Companilactobacillus allii: one gene and its partner. The protein of the gene in region 1 binds, or shares a complex with, the protein of each later gene. Links are inferred from orthologs where the notes say so. Each region holds a gene or a part of one and is shown on either strand. Other genes may lie near its edges.

What was found. The genes of interacting proteins can lie anywhere in the genome.
Region 2: the proteins of secY (region 1) and secG are in contact, whole or in part, in a crystal structure (PDB 5AWW), measured with the Thermus thermophilus proteins. The link is inferred for Companilactobacillus allii from one-to-one orthologs. Residues at the interface, in WP_096411648.1 of Thermus thermophilus: Leu14, Gln16, Arg17, Phe20, Ile34, Pro35, Pro37, Ile72, Arg108, Arg109, Asn112, Gln113, Arg116, Ile117, Ile120, Pro145, Gly146, Trp147, Phe152, Phe155, Val156, Val159, Thr160, Val162, Ala163, Gly164, Ala166, Leu167, Trp170, Glu173; in WP_223903268.1 of Thermus thermophilus: Tyr5, Ile9, Tyr12, Leu13, Ala16, Leu19, Val20, Val23, Leu24, Gln26, Glu27, Pro28, Gln30, Gly31, Ala32, Asp34, Leu35, Met36, Gly37, Gly38, Ser39, Ala40, Asp41, Leu42, Phe43, Ala45, Arg46, Val48, Tyr53, Thr56.

Annotation. Positions count from the first base shown.
Region 1 is NZ_CP019323.1:140,153-143,901, reverse strand. The notes cover bases 791-3,749. They hold secY (preprotein translocase subunit SecY), read left to right. Parts: upstream 791-1,601; coding sequence 1,602-2,897; downstream 2,898-3,749. Other genes in these bases: infA (translation initiation factor IF-1), read left to right, coding at 3,661-3,749; BTM29_RS00750 (adenylate kinase), read left to right, coding at 2,912-3,565; rplO (50S ribosomal protein L15), read left to right, coding at 1,162-1,602; rpmD (50S ribosomal protein L30), read left to right, coding at 948-1,133; rpsE (30S ribosomal protein S5), read left to right, coding at 791-930. In the rest of the region: rplF (50S ribosomal protein L6), read left to right, coding at 1-12; rplR (50S ribosomal protein L18), read left to right, coding at 46-411; more of rpsE, read left to right, coding at 430-790. UniProt on the Bacillus subtilis protein: The central subunit of the protein translocation channel SecYEG. Consists of two halves formed by TMs 1-5 and 6-10.
Region 2 is NZ_CP019323.1:1,491,987-1,494,917, reverse strand. It holds secG (preprotein translocase subunit SecG), read right to left. Parts: upstream 1,619-2,931; coding sequence 1,382-1,618; downstream 1-1,381. Other genes in the region: BTM29_RS07215 (ClC family H(+)/Cl(-) exchange transporter), read right to left, coding at 1,692-2,931; BTM29_RS07225 (alpha/beta hydrolase), read right to left, coding at 567-1,316; rnr (ribonuclease R), read right to left, coding at 1-574. UniProt on the Bacillus subtilis protein: Involved in protein export. Participates in an early event of protein translocation.

The sequences.
Region 1 (3,749 bases):
ACTGGTAAGTAATAAGTACTTATTAAGTACTAATAATTCTATGAGGTGAATATTGTGATTTCAAAACCAGATAAAAACAAAGCACGTCAAAAGCGCCAAAAACGTGTTCGTGGTAAAATCTCTGGTACTGCTGAGCGCCCACGCTTAAATGTATTCCGTTCTAATAAAAACATTTACGCTCAAGTGATTGATGACGTAAAGGGTGTAACGCTAGCAAGTGCCTCAACTCTTGATAAAGAAGTCAAAGACGGTTCAAAAGTTGAACAAGCTTCAGCTGTTGGTGCATTAGTTGCACAAAGAGCTAATGAAGCTAAAGTAAGTGATGTTATATTTGATCGTGGTGGATATATCTATCATGGTCGTGTACAAAGTCTTGCTGAAGCAGCTCGTGAAAATGGGCTAAAATTCTAGAAGGAGGAAACCAAATTTATGACATATATCGATCCATCTCAATTCGAACTAGAAGATCGCGTTGTCTCAATCAACCGTGTTACTAAGGTTGTTAAAGGTGGACGCCGTCTACGTTTTGCTGCTATCGTAATCGTTGGTGACAAGAATGGTCACGTCGGTTTCGGTACAGGTAAAGCTCAAGAAGTTCCCGAAGCTATTCGTAAGGCTGTTGAGGATGCCAAGAAGAATCTAATCAATGTTCCTATGGTTGGTTCAACAATTCCTCATGAAGTAATCGGCAGATTCGGTGCCGGTAAAATTATGTTAAAGCCTGCTGTTGAAGGTTCTGGAATCGCCGCTGGTGGTTCTGTTCGTGCCGTTCTTGAATTAGCCGGTGTTGGTGATATCACAAGTAAGTCACTTGGTAGAAATACACCAATTAACGTAATTCGTGCTACAATCGAAGGTCTAAAACAAATTAAGACTGCTGAAAGTGTCGCAGAAATGCGCGGAATTTCAGCTCAAAACTTGCTTAACTAGAAGAAAGGTGTGTAATAATGGCTAAACTTAAGATTACTCTTATTAGAAGTGCAGCTCACCGCCTTCCTGCTCAACGTACAATTGTTAAAGAACTTGGACTCGGAAGAGTTAATAGTTCTGTTGTTAAGCCGGATGATCCTGCTATTCGCGGTGCTGTAATTAAAATCGCTCACTTAGTAAGTGTCGAAGAAGTTAAAGATTAATAATTCTTAAAGATTAGGAGGTGCAATAATGGAACTAAACGAACTTAAACCAAGTGCTGGTTCAAGACATTCAAGAAAACGTCTTGGTCGTGGTACTTCAAGTGGCCAAGGTAAAACTTCTGGTCGTGGACAAAAAGGTCAATTAGCTAGATCAGGTGGTAAAACACGTATTGGTTTCGAAGGTGGACAAATGCCATTGTTCCGTCGTATGCCAAAACGTGGATTCTACAATATCAACCGCAAGGAATACGCTATTGTAAACCTTAAAGACCTAAGCAAGTTCAATGACGGTGCTGAAGTTAATATCAATACATTAAAAGAAGCCGGAATCGTTAAGAAAGAATATAACGGTGTCAAATTACTTGCAAATGGTGAAGTTAGTGCTAAGTTAACTGTAAAAGTTGCTAAAAGCTCTGACGCTGCTACTAAAGCAATCGAAGCTGCTGGTGGAACTGTAGAGGTGATCTAATGCTTGGAACTATCAGAGATGCTCTAAAGGTAAAGGAGATTCGTAAAAAGATCCTATTTACCTTGATGTTACTTGTTATTTACCGTTTAGGATCACAAATTACGGTACCTGGTGTTAATGCTGCCGCAATGGACAAAGTTAGTTCCTCAGGGTTAGTTCCCCTATTGGATACCGTAACTGGTGGTGGTCTTTCAAATTATTCCATTTTCTCAATGGGAGTTTCCCCATTCATTACTGCTCAAATCGTTGTTCAACTGTTACAGATGGACATCGTGCCTAAGTTCGTTGAATGGAGTAAACAAGGTGAGGTTGGTCGTAGAAAACTAAATCAAGTAACGAGATATTTGACGATTGTTTTAGGTTTTGTTCAATCAATCGGTATCACTGCTGGATTTAACCAATTAAGTGGTTTGGGACTTGTTAAGTCACCAAACGTTAGAGCGTTTGTTACAATCGGTATTATTTTAACCGGTGGTACAATGCTTCTTACATGGATTGGTGAACAGATTACTGATAAAGGTCTGGGTAATGGTGTGTCAGTGATTATCTTTGCTGGTATTATTGCTAGATTCCCAAATGGGATTTACCAAATTTACCGTGACAATATCATTAGTGCTGATTCTGCGGACCTCGCAAAAAATATTGGATTTATGGTTGGATTGGCCATTGCAATTCTAGTTGTCGTCTTGTTCGTAACTTACGTTCAACAGGCAAATAGAAGGATTCCAATACAATATACAAGACGTGCAGCTGGAAGTGGTAGCGAAAGTTTCCTACCACTAAAAGTTAACGTTGCTGGAGTTATTCCAGTTATCTTTGCTAGTTCATTTATTGTTACGCCACAAACTATTTTGATGGCTTTTCAAGCAAATCATAGTGAAGATGCATGGTACAAGGTATTAACTGAAATATTTAGTATGCAAACGACAACAGGATCATTACTATATACATTGTTGATTGTGTTATTTACATTCTTCTATGCATTTGTTCAAGTAAATCCTGAGAAGCTTGCTGAAAACTTACAGAAACAGGGTGCTTATATCCCTGGTGTATGGCCTGGTAATGAAACTATCAAGTTCATGTCAGGTGTCCTTATGAGACTTTCAACGGTTGGTTCAGTATTCTTAGGACTTGTTTCATTGCTTCCATTATTGGCAGCTAACTTATTCAATTTACCTCAATCCATCGGATTAGGTGGTACGAGTTTATTGATTATCGTTGGTGTTGCTCTAGAGATGGATCGACAATTAAGAGGTCTTTTAATGAAACGTGAATACGTTGGGTTTATTAGATAATTGGAGATGTGACAATGAATATTGTATTGATGGGGTTACCTGGTGCTGGTAAGGGTACTCAAGCTGAAAAGATTGTTGAAGATTTTAAAGTTGAACATATTTCTACTGGAGATATGTTCAGACAAGCCATGTCCGATAAAACTGAAGTTGGTCTTAAAGCCAAGAGTTTTATGGATAAAGGTGCGTTGGTTCCTGACGACGTCACTGAAGCTATCGTTGAAGAACGTTTAGCTAAAGATGATGTTCAAAAGAACGGATATATGCTTGATGGATTTCCGAGAACTCTTGAACAGGCAAATGCTTTACAGACAATTGCAAAGAATGTAAGCAAACCTATAGATGCTGTCATCTATATAGACGTAAAGCCTGAAGCATTAGTTGATCGTTTATCTGGAAGATATATTTGTTCAAAATGTGGAGCAACTTATCATAAAATTTACAATCCAACAAAGGTTGAAGGAACATGTGACGTCTGTGGCGGACATGACTTCTTCCAGCGTGAGGATGACAAGCCAGAAACAGTTAAGAACAGATTAAAAGTTAATATTGAAATGAATACACCATTAATAGATTTTTATGACAAGTTAAACTTGTTACATAAAGTCAATGGTGAACAAGAAATAGATGAAGTTTATAAAGAAGTAAAGAAAGTTTTACAAAGTCTGTAAGACTTTTTACTTTTATTTGTTTACATGATTGCGAGATTATTGTATAATCTTGCGGTATATGCAAATGAATTTCATCCCGATGGAGGTTAATATCTTTGGCAAAAGAAGATGTCATTGAAGTAGAAGGTACAATTTCAGAAACATTGCCTAATGCGATGTTTAAGGTAAAGCTTGAAAATGGGGC
Region 2 (2,931 bases), 1.4 Mb from region 1 along the record:
CCATATCTCCCATTTGTGGGTGTAATCCCTTGTTAGAAATAAAAACCATGTATGAAGCTAATTTCTTCTCATGACTCTTAATATATCCATAATTACCAGACTTCTCCACTTGTGCATCACTGTATGGATGAAATTCTCCAACAATTCTAGACAATGAACGCTCGACGATTTTAACAATCTCGCCTTCTGGACCCTTATCAATCCATGGATTAGATGGCTTAATAAATTTAACTTCTACTGTATCTCCGTTAACAGCATGAAGTGTATTATCCCTAGAGATAAAGGCATCTGGTTCTACTTCATCATATTTAACAAATCCAAATCCCTTGTCATTACCCTTAAAAGTACCCTCAAGGACCTTATCAGGTTGAGCCATTTTGAACTCATCTGTATTTGTGAGAGTGATTTTCCCCTCACCTTCAAGAACTGCAATAGCTTTAACAACACGTTTAAACGCTGAAGCTCCATGCATTCTCAATGAATCTTCAATTTGTTCAGAAGTATATCTATGTTCTGGATTATTTCTGAAAAATTCAAGTATATCCGCAATTAATTTATTTTCTTTATCAGGCATTTCTATCCTCAATATTTTCTAAAAAGTTTAACACATCGCCCTCTAATTCTTTATGAGCACGATTAATCGTCAAGACATGACCAGCATCATATTGATGAAAGTCTCTTGTCCCAACTATACTAGCCACTTTTTCAGCAGCTTTTGGATCTACCATTTTATCTCTCGTACCTTGGCCAATAAAATATGGCTTTTTAATTTCAGCTAAATTATCACTTACACTATTCGTAGTTCTTCGAATATTAACAAGCATGGCGTCAATCTTGGAATCAATTATCCTTAAATCAGCATACTTATCAGTTTCACTTACTTCTTTTATTTCATAGACTTTTTTAGAATATGTCATAAAAGCATCCCTAATATTTGAAAAATCATTCGACAATATAGGAGAACCAAAAACTCCACCGGCTTTTATCTCCGGAATCTCTTCAACAGCCTTGGTAGCAAAAATTGCCCCTAGTGAAAGACCAAATATATATATATCGTTTTTACCATGGTTCTTCAAAAATTGAACCGATTCATTAACTTGTTTCCACCACTCATCTGGACCACCAGAATCCAAAATATCTATTGGATTGTTCGTTCCATGTCCCTTAAACATTGGCGCATAAGCAGAATAATTATTACGTTCAAGCATCCTACCCATTAATCTTTGATCATTTGATGTACCTGAAAATGAATGCAATAATATTACGGCTTTATCTCCAGCATTAAAGAAAAATGGTTTTGGCATCAAAATTTTCAAAAAAACACTCCTTATAACAAAAAACCTCCCAAGCAACTTTTAGTAGCTTCAGGAGGGTAACTTGCTTAGTGTGATGATAAGTATACTAGTATTAATGAACAAATAAAAAATAGCACTAGCAAAACATAGGTAACCTTTACCATGAAAGCTTCAAAACCACGCTTCTTCTGGTTGCTGAACAAGTCTCCACCGCCACCTGATAAGGCGTTCAATGCATCTTGTTGTTTTGTAGGCTGCATTAATACAGCAATAATTATCAAAATGGAAACAATAATAAGTATAGTTTCAATAACGTTATACACCCGTAAAACCTCCGTTCATGGTGTTGAAAGCTGAAATCACTCCTAAAACAATAACACAAAATAAGTCAAAATTCTAGTCCATACCATTAATCAAACGATTTATTCTATCTCTCATTTTAACTCGCTTAGCGGCATTAACCATCATTACTATCCTATCGCCGGCTTTAATAACAGTATCACCTTTGGGAATGATCTGAGACTCTCCACGATAAATCGCAATAATTAAAATATCCTTTGGAAATGGAATGTCCCTGATATATTTACCATCAATTGAGCTACCTTCAAAAATCGGCATCTCTAGTCGATCATTCAACTTACTTACACGATTCAAATAATCAGAATCAATATTCAAACGTTCCTTCAAAGACTCATAGATCGGTGCTCCATTTAATATATCAACCACTACATAGGCCACTAAAGACAACACTGCTAGTGGCATAAGATGACTTAGTGATCCAACCATTTCAGTGACTAGGATAATCGCTGTGAAAGGCGCTTTACCAATACAAGCAAAATATCCCGCCATGGAAAATATTATCAAGTCACTTTCAAATCCCAATGGTAATAATCCCATGTTGTGCATAAATACAGCGTATATAGCGCCAATAATTGCACCTAAGTTCAAGATTGGAAGGAAGATACCACCAGGTAAACCTGAACCGTAAGAAATCATTGAATAGATAAATCTTAGTACTAACAATCCTATCAAAAACCACAAACTAGTTCCCCAGCTGTTCAAACTTGTGATGATACTATTTCCACCACCAATAAACTGAGGGAACATCATACCTATGGGCAATATCAATAAAATAGGAATCAATCCTTGTAAATAACGAGGAATTCTTGTTTTTGCATACCATGATGGCATAATCAATAGAACCTTTTGATATAAACGTCCCATTAATCCCAAAACAATCCCTAATAAAATCAAGTGCCAATATAATCCGATTGGTAAACTTTGCTTATGAGTAATATCCAAAACTGGCGTTAAACCAAATACATATAGTGCAATGAAATTTGCACTAACAGCACTAGCCAGTGAGGTCACCCAAACTAATGGAGAAAAGTTATGATAAATCTCCTCCAACACAAACATTGCTCCCGCAATTGGAGCGTTAAAAGCAGCAGCTAGTCCACCGGCTGCACCACTAGCAATCAATACTCTACGGAACACACCAGTCTCTTTTGTTACTTCACTAAACCCCTGACCAATAGCTGAACCTAATTGTATTGAGGGACCTTCACGTCCAAGAAATAAACCTGGACCAATACTTAAAATTCCCCCAACAAACTTAGTCCAAAGAATCGACCAC